Regions from separate parts of the Arthrobacter sp. P1_B11 genome, predicted to be linked through region 1. Evidence: predicted binding sites of a transcription regulator. Region 1 holds the regulator's gene; each other region holds the start of a gene.
What was found. Region 1 encodes HrcA, which represses chaperone genes, less so after heat shock. Its sites were predicted from a motif close to TTNGCACTCGNNNNNNNCGAGTGCNAA; they were not measured.
Positions count from the first base shown of each region.

Region 2: AC1D14_RS00195 (FmdB family zinc ribbon protein) is a predicted target of HrcA. The motif match lies at 2,820-2,846, and genes of this name have one in related genera.
Region 3: groES (co-chaperone GroES) is a predicted target of HrcA. The motif match lies at 3,467-3,493, and genes of this name have one in related genera.

Region 1 is NZ_JBFTZQ010000005.1:163,936-170,474, forward strand. Features, by position in the region: gene AC1D14_RS06265 (DUF3097 domain-containing protein) at 19-873, opposite strand; gene hrcA (heat-inducible transcriptional repressor HrcA) at 1,086-2,099, shown strand; gene dnaJ (molecular chaperone DnaJ) at 2,158-3,285, shown strand; gene AC1D14_RS06280 (16S rRNA (uracil(1498)-N(3))-methyltransferase) at 3,288-4,058, shown strand; gene AC1D14_RS06285 (GerMN domain-containing protein) at 4,113-5,027, opposite strand; gene AC1D14_RS06290 (PhoH family protein) at 5,415-6,503, shown strand; gene ybeY (rRNA maturation RNase YbeY) at 6,500-6,539, shown strand, end outside.
Region 2 is NZ_JBFTZQ010000001.1:44,469-51,007, forward strand. Features, by position in the region: gene AC1D14_RS00180 (AAA family ATPase) at 1-1,293, shown strand, start outside; gene AC1D14_RS00185 (hypothetical protein) at 1,290-1,508, shown strand; gene cpaB (Flp pilus assembly protein CpaB) at 1,531-2,265, opposite strand; gene AC1D14_RS00195 (FmdB family zinc ribbon protein) at 2,456-2,722, opposite strand; gene AC1D14_RS00200 (5-formyltetrahydrofolate cyclo-ligase) at 2,872-3,483, opposite strand; gene galU (UTP--glucose-1-phosphate uridylyltransferase GalU) at 3,572-4,477, shown strand; gene AC1D14_RS00210 (GNAT family N-acetyltransferase) at 4,484-5,104, shown strand; gene AC1D14_RS00215 (hypothetical protein) at 5,216-6,202, shown strand; gene AC1D14_RS00220 (SDR family oxidoreductase) at 6,227-6,539, shown strand, end outside.
Region 3 is NZ_JBFTZQ010000001.1:21,798-28,336, reverse strand. Features, by position in the region: gene AC1D14_RS00130 (DUF389 domain-containing protein) at 1-343, shown strand, start outside; gene AC1D14_RS00125 (hypothetical protein) at 358-1,056, opposite strand; gene groL (chaperonin GroEL) at 1,326-2,936, opposite strand; gene groES (co-chaperone GroES) at 3,013-3,309, opposite strand; gene AC1D14_RS00110 (hypothetical protein) at 3,529-3,930, opposite strand; gene AC1D14_RS00105 (THUMP-like domain-containing protein) at 3,984-5,222, shown strand; gene AC1D14_RS00100 (shikimate 5-dehydrogenase) at 5,251-6,069, opposite strand; gene AC1D14_RS00095 (glycoside hydrolase family 3 protein) at 6,191-6,539, opposite strand, start outside.

The DNA.
Region 1 (6,539 bases):
GGCGGTCCCGGCAGGTCCCTAGGGCACCGTAAGGAAGTCGATGACCTCTTCCACCCGGCCCAGCAGGGCCGGTTCCAGATCGGCGTAGGTCCGGACCGCACCGAGGAGCTTTTGCCAGCCCAGGCCGATGTCTTCCTTCGTGGAGTGCGGCCAGCCGAAGGCCGTGAGGATCCCGGTCTTCCAGTCGGTGCCCCTGGGGACCACCGGCCACTGCGCGATGCCCAGGACGGACGGCCTGATGGCCTGCCAGACATCCACGTACGGGTGGCCCACAATGAGCACGTTCCCGGCCGCACCGGGCGAGGCCATGACGGCTTCTGCGATCCTGGACTCCTTGGAATCCGAGACGAGGTGGTCCACAAGGACCCCCAGCCTCCGCCCGGGACCTGGGCGGAACGCGGCAACCGCGCCGGCCAGGTCGTCGATGCCGTGCAGGGGCTCGACGACGATTCCCTCCACCCGGAGGTCGTCGCCCCAGACTTTTTCCACCAGTTCGGCGTCGTGCTTGCCTTCCACCCAGATGCGGCTGGCCTTGGCAACCTGGGCACGCTGGCCCTCCACCCGGACCGAACCCGAAGCCGTGCGGGCGGCCGTGGCGGAACCTGCGCGTTTGGCCGCCGGTGCCGGCGGCATTAGCCGGATGGGCCTGCCCTCCAGCAGGAACCCGAACCCGAGCCTGAAGGACCGTGACTTGCCGCGGCGGTCCTCGAGCGCCACGACGTGCATGCCGCCGGACTTCTCCACTCGCGTCACCGCCCCGACCCAGCCGGACTGGACGTCTTCCAGCACCATTCCGCGCTCGACCGGGACCTCCGGCAAATCGTTCTTGGCGGGCGCTGCAATGTCCTGCGGGCCCCAGGTCTGGTAATGCATAGTTCACACCGCTTTGCACTAGGAAGTTGCCGCCACGGGCCTGGAACCGGCCTCCGGCGGAATCTGCCCGGAATTTCGCCCGGAGCGGTACCAATGCTAACAACGGGCGGTCTCATATTAGACTTGTTAGCACTTAGGCATGTCGAGTGCTAACGATGGGTTTGTCGGGCGCCCCCTGCCCCTGCCCAGTAACGGTCGATCGGAGGTGGACTGTGAGCGAGCCACGCAAGCTCGAGGTGCTGCGCGCCATTGTCGAGGACTATGTCCATTCCCGGGAGCCCGTGGGATCGAAAGCCCTCGTCGAGCGCCACCATCTTGGGGTCTCAAGCGCCACCATCCGCAATGACATGGCGGCGCTCGAAGACGAGGGGCTCATCACCGCTCCGCACACCAGCGCCGGCAGGATTCCCACCGACAAGGGCTACCGGCTCTTCGTGGACCAGATTTCGGCCGTCAAACCTCTGTCTCAGGCCGAGCGCCGGGCCATCCAGTCACTGCTGGAGGGGGCCGACGACCTCGACGACGTCCTGGACCGGACGGTAAGGCTCCTCGCGCAACTGACCAACCAGGTCGCCGTCGTGCAGTACCCGCACCTGAGCCGCGCCGTGGTGCGGCACATTGAATTTGTGCAGCTCGCCCCCCGGAAGGTCCTCATCGTGCTGATCGCCGACTCCGGGAAGGTCGAGCAGCGGGTCATCGACGTCGGCCAGGAACTCGGCGACGACACGCTGACCGCGCTGCGGACCCGGTTCCTCACGGGCGTCGCAGGCACAGCACTGACCATGCTGCCGCACCACCTCGCCGCTGTCGTGGCGGGCTGCGCTCCGGCGGAGCGTCCGGCCGCCGTCGCCCTGAGCAAGGCCCTGGAAGGGCTCGCGCACAGCAGCAGGGAAGACCGGATGGTCATGGCCGGCACCGCGAACCTGGCCAGGTCCAACGTGGACTTCCCGCTCAGCATCGGACCCGTTCTCGAGGCCCTCGAGGAGCAGGTGGTCATGCTGCGCCTCCTCAGCGACATGGCGCAGGACCCCCGCGGAGTGGCCGTGAGCATCGGCAGGGAGAACCCTTACGACGGACTCGCGGAGGCGTCGGTGGTTGCCACCGGCTACGGACCGGACGCCACCGCGAAGATCGGCATCCTTGGGCCCACCCGGATGGACTATCCCACCACCATGGCCGCCGTCCGTGCGGTGGCCCGCTACCTTTCGAGGATTCTCGGACCGTGACCCCACGGCCCAGTGAACCCCGCACCCCAGGCAACACAACCAGGAAGAGATACGAACTTTGAGCAGCCACTACGACGTTCTTGGAGTCTCCCCGGAAGCCACCGGAGAAGAGATCAAAAAGGCCTACCGCAAGCTGGCCCGCACCCTGCACCCGGACGTCAACCCGGGGGAGGACGCCTCGGAACGGTTCAAGGCCGTCACCCACGCCTACGAAGTGCTGTCCGACCCGCAGAAGCGCAGGGTCTATGACACCACGGGCAACGAGAATGGCACGGACAACGGCTTCGGCGGCGGCAATTACGCCGGCCAGGGCTTCGCGTTCCAGGATATATTCGACACCTTCTTCGGAGCCGGCGGAACCTCGGGCCCGGCTTCCCGGGTGCGCAGGGGACAGGACGCCCTCATCAGCGTTCGGATCGACCTGCGTGACGCAGTCTTCGGCGCCAACAAGAAGCTGGAAGTCGACACTGCCGTCACCTGCCCCACCTGCGAGGGTTCCTGCTGCCGCGAAGGCACACACCCTGAACGCTGCGACATCTGCGGCGGCAGCGGCCAGGTCCAGCGCGCAGTGCGCTCCATCCTCGGCCAGGTCATGACGACGGCCCCCTGTGGTTCCTGCGAAGGCTTTGGCACCGTCATCAAGGACCCTTGCAACGAGTGCAACGGCCAGGGCCGCATCCGCAGCCGCCGGTCGCTGACCATCAAGGTTCCTGCGGGCGTCGCCACCGGCACGCGCATCCAGCTTTCCGGGCAGGGCGAAGCCGGCCCGGCCGGCGGTCCTTCCGGCGACCTCTACGTGGAAATCCGGGTCAACAACGACCCCACCTACGTCCGCGACGGCGACGACCTCCACGCCACGTTCAACATCCCCATGACGGCTGCGGCCCTGGGCACAGAGATGAGCCTGGACACCTTCGACGGAAAGCAGGAAATCGACGTCAAGGCGGGTACCCAGTCCGGCGAGATCATCACCCTCCGCGGCCTCGGGGTCACGCACCTCCGGGGCTACGGCCGCGGCGACCTCAAGGTGCACCTGCAGGTCGAGACGCCATCCAAGCTCGATCCGGCCCAGGAAGACCTGATGCGTCAGCTGGCCAAGCTCCGCGGCGAGCAGTTCTCCGAGGGCAAGCTCGCCGCCAGCGGCGGCGTCTTCGCGAAGCTGCGGGACCGCCTCGGTAACCTGTAGCGGTGAGCAACCCCGTATTTTTCACCGCCGCCGGAACGCTCGACGGCGCCCATCCCGGCTCGCTGTTCGTGCTGGACGGAGCGGAAGCGCGGCACGCCGTGACAGTCAAACGGCTGGCCGTGGGGGAGGCGGTCGACATCGCCGACGGTGCCGGCCGGCGCCTCACCGGGACAGTGGAGCGAGTAGCGCCGGGAGAACTGACCGTGGAGTGTTCTTCCGTCACGATTGAAGACCGGCCCGGCGTTCGCCTGGTGCTGGTCCAGGCCCTTGCCAAGGGCGACCGTGACGAACTGGCGATCGAGACGTCCACGGAGCTTGGCATCGACGCAGTCGTCCCGTGGCAGTCGGAACGTTCGATCGTGAGGTGGAAGGCCGAGCGGGCGGCCAAGGCCCACGCCAAGTGGCAGTCCGCCGTGTCCGCCGCCGCCAAGCAGGCACGGCGGGCCTGGATCCCGGAGGTGCGTGCCGCCGTCGACACCCAGGGACTGGCCGCGCATGTGGCCGAAGCCGCCCTTGCTGTGATCCTCCACGAAGATGCGGTGAAGCCACTGCGCGGGGTGCTGGAGGCCTGGCGTGCGGCCGGCCTGCCGGCGGATGGCCCTCAGGAGATACTCCTGATCGTAGGGCCCGAAGGGGGCATCAGCCCGCGCGAAGTCACCAAACTGTGCAGCGCCGGCGCCGTGACCGCTCTCCTGGGACCGCACGTGCTGCGGTCATCCACGGCCGGGCCGGCCGGCGTCGTCATCGCAAGTGATGTTTTGGGCCGCTGGTAGCGGCGGTCAGGTAGTACACGCGATCCGGCAGCAGGCGCTGTCCGGCAGCAGCTGTCAGCGGACCGCGAAGCCCCGGGTGTCCACGTTGAGTTCGTCGTCTGCCTGCCTGCGATCGATCTGCGAGACGCGGATCTCGTAGTTTCCCGGGGCCAGGTTGACCGTCAGGCCGAAGACTCCTGAAGCATCCGCCGCCGCGGCCGCGGTGGCCTCGCCGTTAAGGTACTTCTCCTTGTCGCCGTTCTCCTGCACCTTCAGGATCTGCCAGCGTAGCTTGCCACCGGGAACCGTGCTGCGGCCGTTGATCTTGACGCGGCCGTCGGCGACGTCCACCCCCTCCTGGGGGTCAATGATCCACACCGGGGCCACCATCCCGGCACTGCGTGCCATGGGGGCGCCAAGCTTGACGTGCTTGAACGCCAGGTAATCGGTGTGGCCATCCACAAGGATCACCACTTCAATCTGCTGGCCGGCGTCGATCAGGCCGGAGCTCGCCCCGGCAGCCGTCGCGGTGTACACGAGTTGCTGGATGGCCCGCTGCGCCATGTCGGCGTCGAGATTGCTGTTGAACGCGTCGGCGGAAACGTCCACGGTGATCACGTTCGTGCCGGAGATGGACGTGGCCAGGCTCTTGGGGTTTTGCCAGGGCGTAAAGAAGTCCGGATCAAGCGGAGTTTCGGACATCATGGCCCGGAGTGCCCGCGTGATGGGGTTTTCCTCGTCCGGCACATCCCGGAACTCCCGGTACAGGAAGGTGTTGGTGTTGCTCCGCCCAATCCAGTAGACCGGCGCCTTGTTGGAGGACTGCATCGTTTCCAACGGGGCGCTGGTGGTGGGAACGCCGTCCGTGCCCGCCGCCTTCAGCGACTGGGAGGGAACGTTCGATGATGTGACCGCGGGATCAGGGTCGGCGACGCACCCCGACAGGAGCAAAGCGGCAGGAAGCAGCCCAAGCGCCAGCGCGGAACGCATCCGCGCTGCTGCTTTCGGGCCGGTGGTTCCTGGCTCCCTGATGTCCCTGATCCCTTCGAATGGCCGGTAGGTTGCCCGACGAGTGCGGCCGGCAACGGGTGTCGCCGGCGGCTGCGGGCAGGCGGAACCAATGCCCGCCGTCTGTCATTCCAGCATTGCACAAGGCCCCCGGGCGCAGGGCGCCTTTGCCCGCCGGGGCCGGAACTGCAACGGGAACGATATGAGGCCGATGCAAAGTTGATACCTAAATGCGGGAACCCCCTTACCGAAAAGGCTGCCGCTGTCGCTGCACCGGACGGTGAGGGCACCCGCACGCTGGCGTAAGATGGAAGGACTCAGAAGGGTTATTTCGAACTGGAGGGAACCAGAGGCCTGCGGGCCAGCACCATGACTGAATCAGCAAACGGAAAGCGCCGCCTCAACACCGGGGACCGCACCACAGGTGACTTCCCGCATACCCTGCCCGGTGTCCGGACGGAGGTGGTCATCTTCGACAACTCTGATCAGATGGTTCAGTCCCTCGGCAGCCACGACGAGGCCCTCCGCTTCATCGAAGAGCAGTACCCGGCCGTGAGTTTCCACGTCCGGGGCAACGAGCTCTCCATCAGCGGGCCTGCCGCCGACGTTCCGCGCATCATGCGGCTGCTTCACGAAGTGCGCGGTCTTGTGGCCCGCAGCACGGTGATCACTCCTGCCGTGCTCCAGCAGCTCGTCCTCCTGCTGCGCAGCCAGTCGCTGCAGAACCCGGTGGACGTCTTGACCCACGACATTCTGTCCAGCCGCGGCAAAACCATCCGGCCCAAGACGCTGAACCAGAAGAACTACGTGGACGCCATCGACACCAACACGGTGATCTTCGGCATCGGCCCGGCCGGTACGGGAAAGACTTACCTGGCGATGGCCAAGGCCGTGCAGGCGCTGCAGCAAAAGGAAGTCAGCCGGATCATCCTCACGCGCCCGGCAGTGGAAGCCGGCGAGCGGCTAGGGTTCCTGCCAGGCACGCTCAGCGACAAGATCGATCCCTACCTCAGGCCGCTGTACGACGCCCTGCACGACATGATTGATCCCGAATCCATCCCGCGGCTCATGGCGGCGGGAACCATCGAGGTTGCCCCCCTTGCCTATATGAGGGGCCGTACGCTCAACGACGCCTTCATCATCCTGGATGAGGCCCAGAACACGACTCCCGAACAAATGAAGATGTTCCTCACCCGGCTTGGCTTCGGGTCGAAGATGGTGGTCACGGGTGACGTCACCCAGGTGGACCTGCCGTTCGGAACGCGCTCCGGACTGCGGATTGTCGAAGAGATCCTGCAGGGCATAGACGATGTCAACTTTACCGTTCTGGACGCGGCGGACGTGGTGCGCCACCGGCTGGTCGGCGACATCGTCAACGCCTACAGCATCTGGGATGAAGTGCAGCGAAACCGGGTCAAGCATTCCGTTCCCCGGGAGCGGCGGGGAGAACACGCATGAGCATCGAAGTAAACAACGAATCCGGCGTCCAGGTGG
Region 2 (6,539 bases), on a different contig from region 1:
ATGTGGCGGCTGCGGTCCGTCTACCGCGCGGTGGACGAGGACCTCGTCCTGCAGCTCAGCAAGGGTTTTTACGACGGCGGCCTCCGCCGGCTGCCCGAAGGCCAGTCCGCGACTGGGCTGGACCGTGCCCTGCTGGTGGAGTACCTGCCCGACGGCACGGGACTGCCGAGCGCGGACCACGAGGGCGTGGAGTCGGTAGTGGCCGAAGTGAACCGGGTGGTGGAGCTGGTGTTCGAACACGCCCGCTTCCGTCCCCGCACGTCCCTTGCAGTCGTCACCGCCAGCTTGCGGCACGCCGCGAGGATCGGCGAGGCGATCCGAACGCAACTGCCCAACTATCCGATGCTCGCCGAATTCTTCACCGCGGGCGAGGAATCGTTCCGCGTCGTGGATCTGGAGCGTGCCCAGGGTCTGGTCCGCGACCATGTGATTTTCTCCCCCGGCTATGGCCGGACGCCCCACGGCCGGGCACTCCATAACTTTGGTCCGCTCTCTGCCGAGGGCGGCCGTGCCAAGTTTGCCCTGGCAATGACCCGCGCCCGCCAGTCCCTGCATGTCCTGACGTGCTTCAAGCCGGAAGACCTTGACCGGACCCGGCTGGCACACGGAGCCGTGGACCTCTATGAGTTGCTTGACCGGGAAATCGCCGGCAACACCGACCTCGGGACTCCGGCTTCCCGCGCCGCGGCCAGCGAGCAGGCGCTCGGGGCAGATCCTCTCGTGGCCGACCTGGGCGACCGGCTCCGGGCACGCGGGGCTCGCGTCTGGCACCAGTACGACGGTGTCATCGACGTCGTGGCCGCTGCCGACCCCCTGAGCACGATGGGCCAGGACGAGGCCGAGATTCCGCGCCCGGTAGCCATCGAGTCTGACGGCACCGAGCAGTACCGGCAGATGACGGTCCGTGAACGCAGCAGGCTGCGCCCGCAGCTTCTGGAGCGCCTCGGCTGGCGGTATATGCCGCTGTGGACGATTGAGGTGTTCACGGATCCATCGGCGTGCGCTGACCGGATCGGCGGCTACCTCGGACTCGAGAAGCCGGCTCGTCCCGTCAGGTCCGCGGCGGGGCCGGGCTTCCTCGATGACGACGTCACAAGCCTGGCGGGATCCTATGAGCCGTCGGCGGATCAGGAGCCGTACCGGCAAGACCCGGACCAGGACTACGTCGACGATGAGGACCGGGACGACGACGATAGGGGCGGCGTGGACACCCCGGATCAGGACGAGGTAGAAAACGGCGCCGAGAACGATTACGACGGTGATACCGAGGACAGGCAGGAGAGAGCGCAGTGAATCGTGATGCAGTGAACAATGAATCCAGCCCGGGTTCAACGCCTCCCACTCACACTGCGGCTCCCACTCCGGCGAAGCCATCGGGTCCGCTGGAACCGGGCAGCGCGGTGCCCAACAAAGCGTCTGAGGACGATCCCAGGGCCTGGGGCGACTCTGAATCCGACAACGACCATGATGCCTGGCTCAAGGAGCAGAAGCCGCCGCACTGGGGCTAGCCGTAGCTGAGTTCATGCGGTGTCACGGGCCTGGGCCCACGAGTACGAAAAAGAGTTTTCCTTGCGTTGACGCCCCCGCCAGGGCGCTTGCCTCGGCCGGGGTGGCGGCCACCACCATCAAACCGTCGGAGTCCCCGGAGCTGAGCCACTGTCCGTCCTGGCCCTCCTCGGCCGAGGTCCACAGTACGGGCACCGCCGTGGCGAGAACTTTGGAAGCCGCCTTCTGCTCATAACCACTGCCGCTGGTGAGTACGACGTTGACGAGCTGGCCGGGGGAGACGAGCCGGATTGACGAGGGGTCCGCCATCCGCAGCGGCACGGCGGCTGAGCCGGGTGGAGCGCCGGTAAGCAGGCCGGGCCCCACCAGCTGGGCGTCTGTGAAGAGTTGCCCCATCCGGAGCGGTGCGGCCAGTTGCTTGCCATTCAGTCCCGTTGCTTCCGTAAATGTTCCAGCGGAGAGCATGGAGGGCAGAACATTGATGGCGGCCAGGTCTGTGCTGCCAAGCGTAGCCCCGGCCGGCAGGTCCCGTGCGGCGGCGAGAGCCGAGACTGTGTGTGCGGGGGCCGGGGTCAGCTGGTGGACGGCGATTCCGGCCGCCCCACAGAGCAGTAGCGCCACAGCCAGGCGGCGGTTGCGGTTCAGCCAGGCTGTCAGGCGGCCGGTCCCGGACCGCCCGGTCCGGGGCACGGCATTGCGCTGGTTGCTGCGGGCGGCGGGACGGGAGGCCCTGAGGGGAAACAATCCGATGGCTGGCATGCTGCCACGCTACGGAGCCGCCGCTCGTCAGCAACAGGTGACTGCCGCTCTATGTGGAAAACGTAAATGTGGTGGAAAACGTCCACAGGCAGGCAAGCCCCTACGCGGGAAATTGCGCTTTACTCAAAACTGCGTCTTGCACAAGACTGCGTTCTGCAAAAAACTGGGCGCTACGAAGTACGCGGTCAGCTCAGCTGGCGGCAGCGGCAGGCGCGCTCGAGGGAGCGGCGGCCGCCGGCGATGACGTGGCGGGCGACGGTGAGACCGTGCTGCCCTTGGCGTCGCGCGAGTCCGTCCGGTAAAAACCGGAGCCCTTGAAGACGACGCCGACGCTGTTGAACTTCTTGCGCAGGGTCCCCTGGCATTCGGGGCAGGACGTCAGAGTGCTGTCGGTGAATGACTGCACGATGTCAAAGGCATGGCTGCAATCCTTGCAGGCATAGGCATACGTGGGCACTGTAGATCCTCCTCTTGGACAAACGACAGGTCCAGTGCTGCCAAGTCGCCATCTCCGGGAAGATACTGGACGGAATTCCGTGCCGGAAATGGCTCCATTAGCAGTCGCAGGGCCTGAGTGCCAATTCTATCACCTTGCTGCGGTAACCATCATGTCAGTTGGACCACACCGGAGGGTGTGAGCACCGCGTCGACGGGGCGGTCAAAGCTTTCAACAGGAATGCTCGAGGCGGGCAGGAGCTCGGAATCATAGATGACCGCGGCCCTTGGTGCGTGCACGCCGGTTGCGTCCATGGCTGCCAGGAACTTGTCGTAGTATCCGCCGCCCTGACCGATCCTGTTGCCGCTTCCGTCCACGGCTGTGGCAGGCAGGAACATCCCTGCCACATCCCCGACGGCCTCCAGCCCGTGCCGTTCCCCTGCCGGTTCCTCGATGGGGGCGTACCTGCTGCGGACAAATTCGGTGGCAGGATTCCAGAGGACCCAGCTGAGAGCACGGTCAGGTTCGCAGACTGGCAGCAGCACCTTGTAGCCAGCCTGGAAGAGCGCCGTTATGAGCGGGAGCGTAGGCGGCTCGAAGGCCACGCCCAGGTAGGCAGTGAATGTCGCCGGTCTGCCGGCTGCGATGCTGTCCGCCCAGGACAGCCCATGAACGGCGATTCCGGCTCCCGCGGCGGACAGGACGCCGGGCTGCATTCCCACCCGGATCTTCCGGTGCCGGGAGCGGATCTCATCCTTTGATGGCGGGGTCTCTGGTGACATGGTGCCTCATTCCTTGTCGCGCGGAATCCCACCGGGCCACTGCCGGAAGCATTTACCGTATGAATGTTCCCTCCGATACATTAGTCCAGTGACTTCCACTAAGCCTTCAGTCCGCAAGGCCGTCATCCCCGCTGCGGGACTCGGCACCAGGTTCCTGCCTGCCACCAAGGCCATGCCCAAGGAGATGCTGCCGGTGGTGGACAAGCCCGCCATCCAGTACGTCGTCGAAGAGGCCGTCAAGGTGGGCCTCAATGACATCCTCATGATCACCGGCCGGAACAAGCGCGCCCTGGAAGACCACTTCGACAGGGTTCCCTCGCTGGAGTCAATGCTGGAAGCCAAGGGCGACACCACCAAGCTCGAATCCATCCAGGCGGCCAGCAACCTCGGCGACATCCACTACGTCCGCCAGGGCGACCCCATGGGCCTTGGCCACGCCGTACTGCGTGCAAAGCAGCACGTCGGCTACGAGCCGTTCGCGGTCCTTCTTGGGGATGACCTCATCGATGCACGGGACGAGCTGCTCAGCACCATGATCGAGGTTCAGGCCAAGACCGGCGGCTCCGTCGTCGCCCTGATCGAGGTGGAACCTTCCCAGATCAGTGCCTACGGCTGCGCCGACATCGACGAAACCGACATGAACGGTTACGTGCGGATCCGCAAGCTTGTGGAGAAGCCCGACGTCGACGAAGCGCCGTCAAACCTGGCCGTGATTGGCCGCTACGTGCTCCACCCTGCCGTCTTCGACGTCCTCGAAAAGACGGAACCGGGCAGGGGCGGGGAAATCCAGCTCACTGATGCACTTCAGGAACTTGCCGCGGGGACCGGCGAGGGCTACGGCGTGTACGGCGTGGTGTTCCGCGGCCGCCGGTACGACACCGGGGACAAGCTCAGCTACCTCAAGGCCTGTGTCCAGCTGGCCATCGACAGCGACGACCTGGGCCCCGGCCTGCGCGAGTGGCTGCCCGAGTTCGCCGCCAGCCTGACCAAGTAACTCCCCATGAGGGGCAGCCACATCTGGCCGGTCACCCTGGAGTGCGGGGACCTTGTCCTGCGCCCTATCAGATACCGGGACCGCAGGGAATGGACAGAGGTCCGTTCACGCAACACTGAGTGGCTGGCACCCTGGGAGGCTTCCAACCCCGCGCCGGGCGGTGCTCTCCCTGATTACCGGCAGATGGTGCGGTCCCTGAATGCCCAGGCCACCCAGGGGACGGCACTGCCATTCGTGATCACGGCATGGACTCCAGGCTTCCGCGATCCCGTCATCGTTGGGCAACTGACGGTCTCCTCCATCGTGTGGGGCTCTGCCATGATGGCCACGCTCGGCTACTGGGTGGATGAGTCGCGGGCGGGGCAGGGAATCGCTCCGACCGCGGTGGCCATGGCCACGGACCATTGCTTCCGCGCTCTGGGGCTGCACCGCATGGAAATCAACATCCGCCCCGAAAACGGGCCGAGCCTGCGTGTCGTGGAAAAGCTTGGCTTCCGCGACGAAGGCTACAGGCCGCGGTTCCTGCACATCAACGGCGAATGGGCGGACCACCGCACGTTTGCCTTGACTTCGGAGGAAGTTCCGGAGGGCCTTCTCAGCAGATGGCTGCGCACGAGGCCCGCCTGACAGGGACATGCCGCGACTTTTTCGTCATAAGTCCAATGATTTGAGAGCCCGGGAGCGACACACCGAGACGAATGCCACAAGAGGTCACCTATTCCTCATACGGTTTTGTGTGTGGACTTCCCTCTTAGCAGCTCAGTCATCCTTGTGGTCGCTGTCGCGCTCTGGATTGTGTGGGTTGCCCCTTACGTGCTCCGAAATGGCCGGCATCAGTTCCAGGCTGCCGGCGATCTGACGCTGGAGCCCGTCGACCACGAAACTGCAAACCCGCAAGCCGGAACGGTCCTTCATATGGCCGCCCAGCAGGAGAACCCCATGGACACCAGGAAGAGCAGCGAATCCGCAGCAGGCGTTGCGCCGGGCAAACCCGGCCGCGAGCCTGCCGTCAAGGACGGAGGCGCCTTCCGGATCCGGTATGGGCGGACCGCCATCGCCCTGGCCGGGCTCCTGTTCTTCGCTACGGCCGTCGTGTCGGGAGTGCTGCGGATCTTTGGGCTCGGAAACGGCTGGCTTCCAGCAGTGTCGTTCCTGGCGGGCATCGCCGCCGTCGTTCTTCTCCGCAGGCTCGCTGTGCGGGATCGCCGCAAGAAGGTGAACGCCGCGTTTACTGCAGCCATGGGTGCCCCTGCCGAACGCGTGGACCGCGCCGCGCGCGTTGACGTCCCGGCAGCCGCCGGCGAGGCCGTTCTTCGCGAAAGCAAACTGTTCGACGCTGAAGCCGCAGCCCCCCAGCCCAAGCCCTTGACCGCCGTCGAACTCCGCGAGGCCGCCCTGGCGGTAGCCCTCGCCGCCGGCGACAACAGCGGCCAGGCTGCCAAGGCGCAGGAAGCTGCCGAGCCGGCGGCCGCTAAAGCCACCAGCTGGGAGCCCGTCGAGGTCCCGAAGCCCACTTACGTGGAGGCCGCAAAGGCGGAACGGCCCGCGCCCGAACCCCTTGACCTGCCGGAGGCCCCTAAGTCAGCCGGCAAGCCGTCCCTCAAGCAGGGCCCCGCCGCAGCGCCCGCCGTCGCCTCCCCGAATGCCGGGCCAGCCCGGCCGCTGACTAAGGCGCAGAGCGCGCTGAGCAACCTGGACGACGTCCTGCAGCGCCGCCGCGCGTAGCCTCCTTTCGTGTAGCGTCGGATCATGACCCGCATCTGTGTGGCCGGGGGTACCGGCCAGGTTGGCCGCGAAGTGGTGCGCCAGGCCCTTGCCCAGGGTCACGCCGTCGCCGTCCTCAGCCGTAACCCGCCGTTGGAGGGTAGTGCCGGGCACCACGGCGGCGTCACCTACTTTCGGGCTGACGTCACCACCGGTGAGGGGCTGTCCGAGGCGGTGGCGGGTGCCGACGTCGTCATTGACTGCCTGGAGGGCATGGCCGGCAAGGCGCTCAAACAGTTCGCCGCCGGCGGCGCACTTCTGCTGGCGGCGGCGGTGGACGGCGGGGTGGCCAGGGCTG
Region 3 (6,539 bases), on a different contig from region 1:
TTCGGCCGCCGAGTTCATCTATCATCCGGGGCCGTTCTCCCTGATCGTGGCAGTACTTGCGGGCGCGGCCGGAATGCTGTCGGTGATCAGCCGGCGTTCAGCCGCCTTAATCGGCGTCTTCATTTCAGTCACAACGGTTCCGGCCGCAGGGTATGTTGCCGTCGCCCTCGTCCTCGGTGAATTCCCCAAGGCGGCGGGCTCTGCCCTGCAGCTCCTGGTAAACCCGGGCGGCATCGTGGCAGCCGCCGTCGCCGTCCTGTATTTCTACCGCCTGGCCACGAAGCGGCTGCCCGACGGCACGGCGGCACGGCTGCGGCGCCAGGCCCTGCGGTCACAACGCTAGGCACGATCCGATCGTCAGCCTGCGTCGAGGGCAGCGTTCACGAGCTTGGCCAGTTCGGGTGCGGACGCGGCAGTGACCGCTCCGACGGGACCGGTTTTCGCCACCGTGGCAGCCAGGGTTCCCTTGATTCCGGTGACGGTGACCAAGGCCTGTTTCTGTCCGTTGGGAAGGGTCTGGATGGTCAGAGCGCTGGTGGACTTATCGACCTTCACAGCCGCCTCAAGCGGCTTCATGTCACTGGTGATTTTCTGCCCCTTCAATTCGATCGTGAACTTGGAGCACTCTTGGAGCGCCACCGCGCTCTTCTCAAACTGCGTCGTCATCACCGCAGGGTCCTTGACAGCGAAAACGGTCACGACCGTTGCCGTTTTGGCCTTCGCTGCCAGGCTTGCGCCTGCCGCGTAGGTGCTGCCGTCGGGTACCTGGCTGTTGTTGTCGGCCAGCACGCCGCAAACCTTTGGGGTGATGACCGCGGTTTTGAGCAGTTCCCGGGCTGCTATCAGCCGCTGATCGATTTGCGCTGCCGGGACAACAGTCAGGGGCTGCCCCTGAGCATCCTTGAGCCCGGCGACGATTGAGGTGAGTTCGTCGTTGGTGTAGGCCTTGGCCGCCGGAGTCAGGGCCGGGCCTGACGAGGACGTGTTCGCGGGCGGTGCGGAGGTGCCTGCCTGGTTGGAGCCGCCGCAGCCACTCAGGCTTATCGCGGCTGCCATGACGAGCGCGGATGTGGTGATCGATTCCTCAATTCGCCCCGGCCGGCGCGATTGATCAGAGCCTACAACTCCGGGCAAGACTGCACTAGGGCTGGGTTCTCCTGAACCGTGACTGTGAAGCTTCCGTCCGAGCGCGTCCCCAGGTCGGCGAAAGGGGGTTGTCGATGGTGCAATGTTCGCCATCGACAAGGGCCGGCCCAGCTGCTGCTGGACCGGCCCTTTCTTGGCACTACCGCGGTGAGCGGGACCGCTGTTCGCGGGGCTGCAGCCTAGTGGCTGTGGCCTGCGTGCTGGTCTTCGTCGGCCGGCTTCTCCACCACGAGGGTCTCGGTGGTGAGAACCAGCGCGGCAATGGAAGCCGCGTTGCGCAGGGCTGCACGGGTGACCTTGACGGGGTCGATGACGCCCGCCGCGATCAGGTCCTCGTACTCGCCGGACTTGGCGTTGAAGCCGTTGTTGTTCTCCAGCTCGGCAACCTTGGCCGTGACGACGTATCCGTCGAAACCGGCGTTCTGGGCAATCCAGCGCAGCGGCTGGACCAGTGCGCGGCGGACGATGCCCACAGCTGCAGCTGCGTCGCCCTGGAGGGCCGTAACAGACGGGTCCTCATCGAGTGCCTTCAGTGCGTGGATGAGAGCCGAACCGCCGCCCGCCACGATGCCTTCTTCGAGGGCAGCGCGGGTGGAGGACACTGCGTCCTCGATGCGGTGCTTCTTCTCCTTCAGCTCGACCTCGGTGGCTGCGCCGACCTTGATCACGCCGATGCCGCCGGAAAGCTTGGCCAGGCGTTCCTGGAGCTTTTCCCGGTCCCAGTCGGAGTCGGTGCGGGTCAGCTCGGCGCGCAGCTGGGCAACGCGTGCTGCAACATCCTCGGCGGAGCCGGCACCGTCAACGATGGTGGTGTTGTCCTTGGTGACCGTGATGCGCCGGGCGGTACCCAGCACCTCGAGGCCGACGGAATCCAGGCTCAGGCCCAGTTCCTGGGAGACAACCTGCGCACCGGTGAGCGTGGCGATGTCCTGCAGCATGGCCTTGCGGCGGTCACCGAAGCCCGGTGCCTTGACGGCAACGACGTTCAGGGTGCCGCGGATGCGGTTGACGATCAGCGTGGAGAGGGCCTCGCCGTCGATGTCCTCAGCAATGATGAACAGCGGCTTGGAGCTCTCCAGCGCCTTTTCCAGCAGCGGCAGGAATTCCTGGACGGCGGAGATCTTGCCCTGGTTGATGAGGATGAGGGCGTCCTCGAGGACGGCTTCCTGGCGTTCAGCGTCGGTGACGAAGTACGGGGACAGGTAGCCCTTGTCGAACTGCATGCCCTCGGTGAGGACCAGCTCGGTCTGCGTGGTGGAGGACTCCTCGATGGTGATCACACCATCCTTGCCGACCTTGCCGAATGCCTCGGCCAGGAGCTCGCCGATCTCGTCGCTCTGGGCGGAGATGGCTGCCACGCTGGCAACCTGGGTGCCTTCAACAGGACGGGCGTTCTCGAGGAGGCGTGCGGCAACGGCTTCAACCGCGACCTCGATGCCGCGCTTGATCTGGCCCGGCGCGGCGCCGGCAGCAACGTTGCGCAGGCCTTCCTTGACCAGGGCCTGTGCCAGCACGGTGGCGGTGGTGGTTCCGTCGCCGGCGACGTCGTTGGTCTTGGTGGCTACTTCCTTGGCCAGCTGCGCGCCAAGGTTTTCGTACGGGTCATCCAGCTCGATTTCCCGGGCGATGGTCACGCCGTCATTGGTGATCGTGGGGGCGCCCCACTTCTTGTCCAGCACGACGTTGCGGCCGCGGGGACCAAGTGTCACCTTGACCGTGTTGGCGAGCTTGTCGATGCCGGCTTCAAGCGACCGGCGGGCAGCGTCGTTAAACGCAAGCTGCTTTGCCATGGTTTTGTCCTTTCAAGACAGAAACCCCGTGCTGCCGATCGGTCAGACCAGATCAGCGGCACGGGGATTCAAAGAGTTACTTTACGACGATCGCCAGAACGTCGCGGGCAGACAGCACGAGGTACTCTTCGCCGCCGGTCTTGACTTCAGTTCCGCCGTACTTGGAGTAGATAACGACGTCGCCGATGGCTACGTCGACCGGAACGCGGTTGCCGTTGTCGTCAAAGCGGCCGGGGCCTACTGCAACAACTTCGCCTTCCTGCGGCTTTTCCTGTGCGGAGTCCGGGATGACCAGGCCGGAAGCCGTGGTCTGCTCGGCTTCGAGCGGGCGGACAACAATACGATCCTCAAGAGGCTTAATAGAGACCGACACTCGGACCTCTCCTTTTCGTCAGCAAATTCATGGACAGTAAAACTGTTGCGCCTTGGCGGCAGACCGTCGTCGCGGTGCCGGCAGCAGCCAGGCTGGCAGTTCTTCATGTGTTAGCACCCTCCTAGGGAGAGTGCTAATGACGACTCTATGTAAGTGGTTAGCACTCGGTCAAGGTGAGTGCCAGAATTTCGTCCGCGGTGAACAGCCGGTGCGCTGCCGTCAGCGGTCGGTGAGGGCGTCGAACCCCACGTCTTCGCCGCCGTCGTCGTCGCCGTCCGGCGCGTTCTTGCGCTGGCGGACGAGAATGACGGCGGAGGCGGCGGCCGTGAGCGCCGAGACGATGAGGATGACAACGCCGCCGATGCGGACCCCCGAGTACAGCTCCCGGATCTGGCGCGCCTCGTCGGTCGCGTCGTTGATGTCCTTGCCGCCCACCGAATAGACGGTGGCGTTGAAGGAGTCCAGCAGGAAGATGATCACCAGGAGCACGAGGCAGACGACGGCGACGGCGGCGCCGGCGATCAGCGCGGTGCGCGCGTACCGGGCCAGATGCGAAAACCGGGCCAGGCCGGTGCGGCTGCGGTCAGGCTGATCGGGGCTGGGCGTTGCGCTTGGTTCCATTCAGACCACCCTATCGGCAAGCGGCCGGCGGGCACTCCACTAGGCTTGATTGCATGTCTGACGCACCGCAGGACCAGATCGCACAGCTCCTCACCGAAGAAGGATGGCAGCTGCTGGCCTCGCTGGGTCCGTACCGCGAGGACCAGTCCTTTGCGCTCAACTCAAGCCTCCGCAAGGCGGGGCACTCCCCCGACCTCGTGTCCGCAGTACTCACCCAGTCCCGGCTGCGGACCAGGGCGGAAGGAAAGTTTGGCGAGTTCGCCCGCCAGATGCTGTTCACGCAGGCGGGCCTCGAGCAGGCCACCCGGCTCAACGTGGCGGCCAGGCATGCCCAGCGCTTCGCCCAGGCGGGCGTGCGGCACGTTGCCGATCTCGGCTGCGGCCTGGGCGCGGATTCCATGGCGCTGGCGTCGCTGGACATCGCCGTGACTGCCGTGGAGGTCGATGAGACCACCGCCGCGTGCGCCACCATCAACCTCATCCCGTTTCCGCACGCCACGGTGGTGCATTCGGACGCGACGTCGGTTTCCCTCGGTGACGCGGACGGCGTCTGGCTGGATCCGGCGCGGCGCACTACATCCACATCCGGGACTAAGAGGATCTGGGACCCTGAGGCCTTTTCGCCTCCGCTGTCCTTCGTCGAGTCGCTCGCCGCATCAGGGCTCGCAGTGGGTGTCAAGATGGGCCCCGGCATGCCGCACGACTCCGTGCCGGCCGGCTGCGAGGCGCAGTGGGTCTCGGTGGGCGGCGACGTCACCGAGGTCTCGCTCTGGTTCAATGCGGTGGCCCGGGCCGGGGTGCGGCGGGCGGCGCTGCTGCTCGGACCGCAGGGGGCGGCGGAACTCACCAGCGCGGAGGATTTCGGCGGCGGCCCGGCGGCTCCTGTGGGGCCCGTGGAGGGCTATCTCTACGAACCTGACGGCGCCGTGATCCGCGCCGGCCTCGTGGCGGACCTGGCCCTGCAGCTGGGCGGACACCTCGTGGATGAACATATTGCCTACATTTGTGCCCCGGCTCTGGTGGACACCCCCTTCGCCCGCGCCTACAAAGTCCTGGAGGTCATGCCGTACAGCGTGAAGGGACTCAAAGCCTGGGTGAAGCAGAACGGCATCGGCGTGCTGGACATCAAGAAGCGCGGCACGTCCGTCACTCCGGAGGAGCTCCGGAAGCAGCTCCTCCCGGCGGGGAAGGGCAGCGGGAAAAAAGCAGGAAAAAAGACGGCCACCCTGGTCCTCACCAGGATCGGTGAGGACCGAGTGACCGTCTCCGTGGAGCCGGTCCAGCCGGGCTAAGCCCTTCCAGGGCCCTACCAAGCGTTCGCTACTGCGCGCGCACGAACGCTTCGGCGTCCCGCACCTGCTCGTCGGTGGGGCGGATGCCGGTATACAGCACGAACTGTTCCAGCGCCTGGATGGTGGCCACTTCCGCGCCGGTGATGACCTGTTTGCCGGCCGCCCGCGCCGCCTTGATAAGAGGCGTCTCTGCCGGCAGGGCCACGACATCGAACACCACCTTGGCGGCCTCGACGGCTTCGACGGGGAAGGACAGCGAGCCGGCCTCAGGGCCACCGGCCATGCCGACCGGCGTGACGTTGATGACCAGGTCCGCCGTGGCGCCGCCGAGCTCGGCGCTCCACTGGAATCCGTAGAGACCGGCGAGCGCCCGGCCGGCGGTCTCGTTCCGGGCGATGATGGTGACGTCCTTGAAGCCGGCGTCCCGCAGTGCCGCCGCGGTGGCCTTGGCCATTCCGCCGGCGCCCTTGAGCAGCACCGAGGATTCCGCGGGCACCGCGTTGCGTTCCAGCAGCTGCTCGATCGCGGTGTAGTCGGTGTTGTAGGCGGTGAGGCGGCCGCCGTCGTTGACGATGGTGTTCACCGAATCGATGGCCTTGGCTGACGGGTCCATGGCGTCGACGAGGGCGATCACGTCTTCCTTGTACGGCATGGAGACGGCGCAGCCCCGGATGCCGAGGCCGCGGACGCCCGCGATCGCCTGGGCCAGGTCGGTGGGCGCGAACGCTTTGTAGATCCAGTTCAGTCCGAGCTGGTCGTACAGGTAGTTATGGAAGCGGGTCCCGTTGTTGCTCGGCCGGGCCGAGAGCGAGATGCACAGGGTCATGTCTTTATTCAGAATCGGCACCCCTCCATTAAACGGGCATGCTGCCGGCTGCCACCCCCGGCAGGCCGGACGGCTCGCGGAATCTCTGGTTTGTGACGCTCGGCGGCACTTTCGAGACGGCGGCCTTTCGGGACGGCGGGCGTCAGGGACAGCCGGAACCCTGGCGGTAAGGTCCGACGGCGGCCGGCAGCTTGCCGGGGGCCGTCGCCTTGCCGGCCAGCACCGCCAGCAGGGCCCGGAAGGCGCCGGGCGTCCGGCCGTACAGTGCCACTTTGGTGGGTGCGGAAGACCCGGCCAGCGGCCACGGCGCGTCGAGTGCCACGGCGATGTCTCCGCCCGCAGGAACGCCGCCGTATCCGATCAGGGTGACCAGCGGTCCTGCACCCAGCGCGATGCCCGCGTCCCTGGCAGCAGCGGCAAAGAGCGCCCTGTCCGGAGCCGTCCCGCCCGTCACCCGCAGCCGGCCAGGAACCAGCGGACCCCGGCATTGC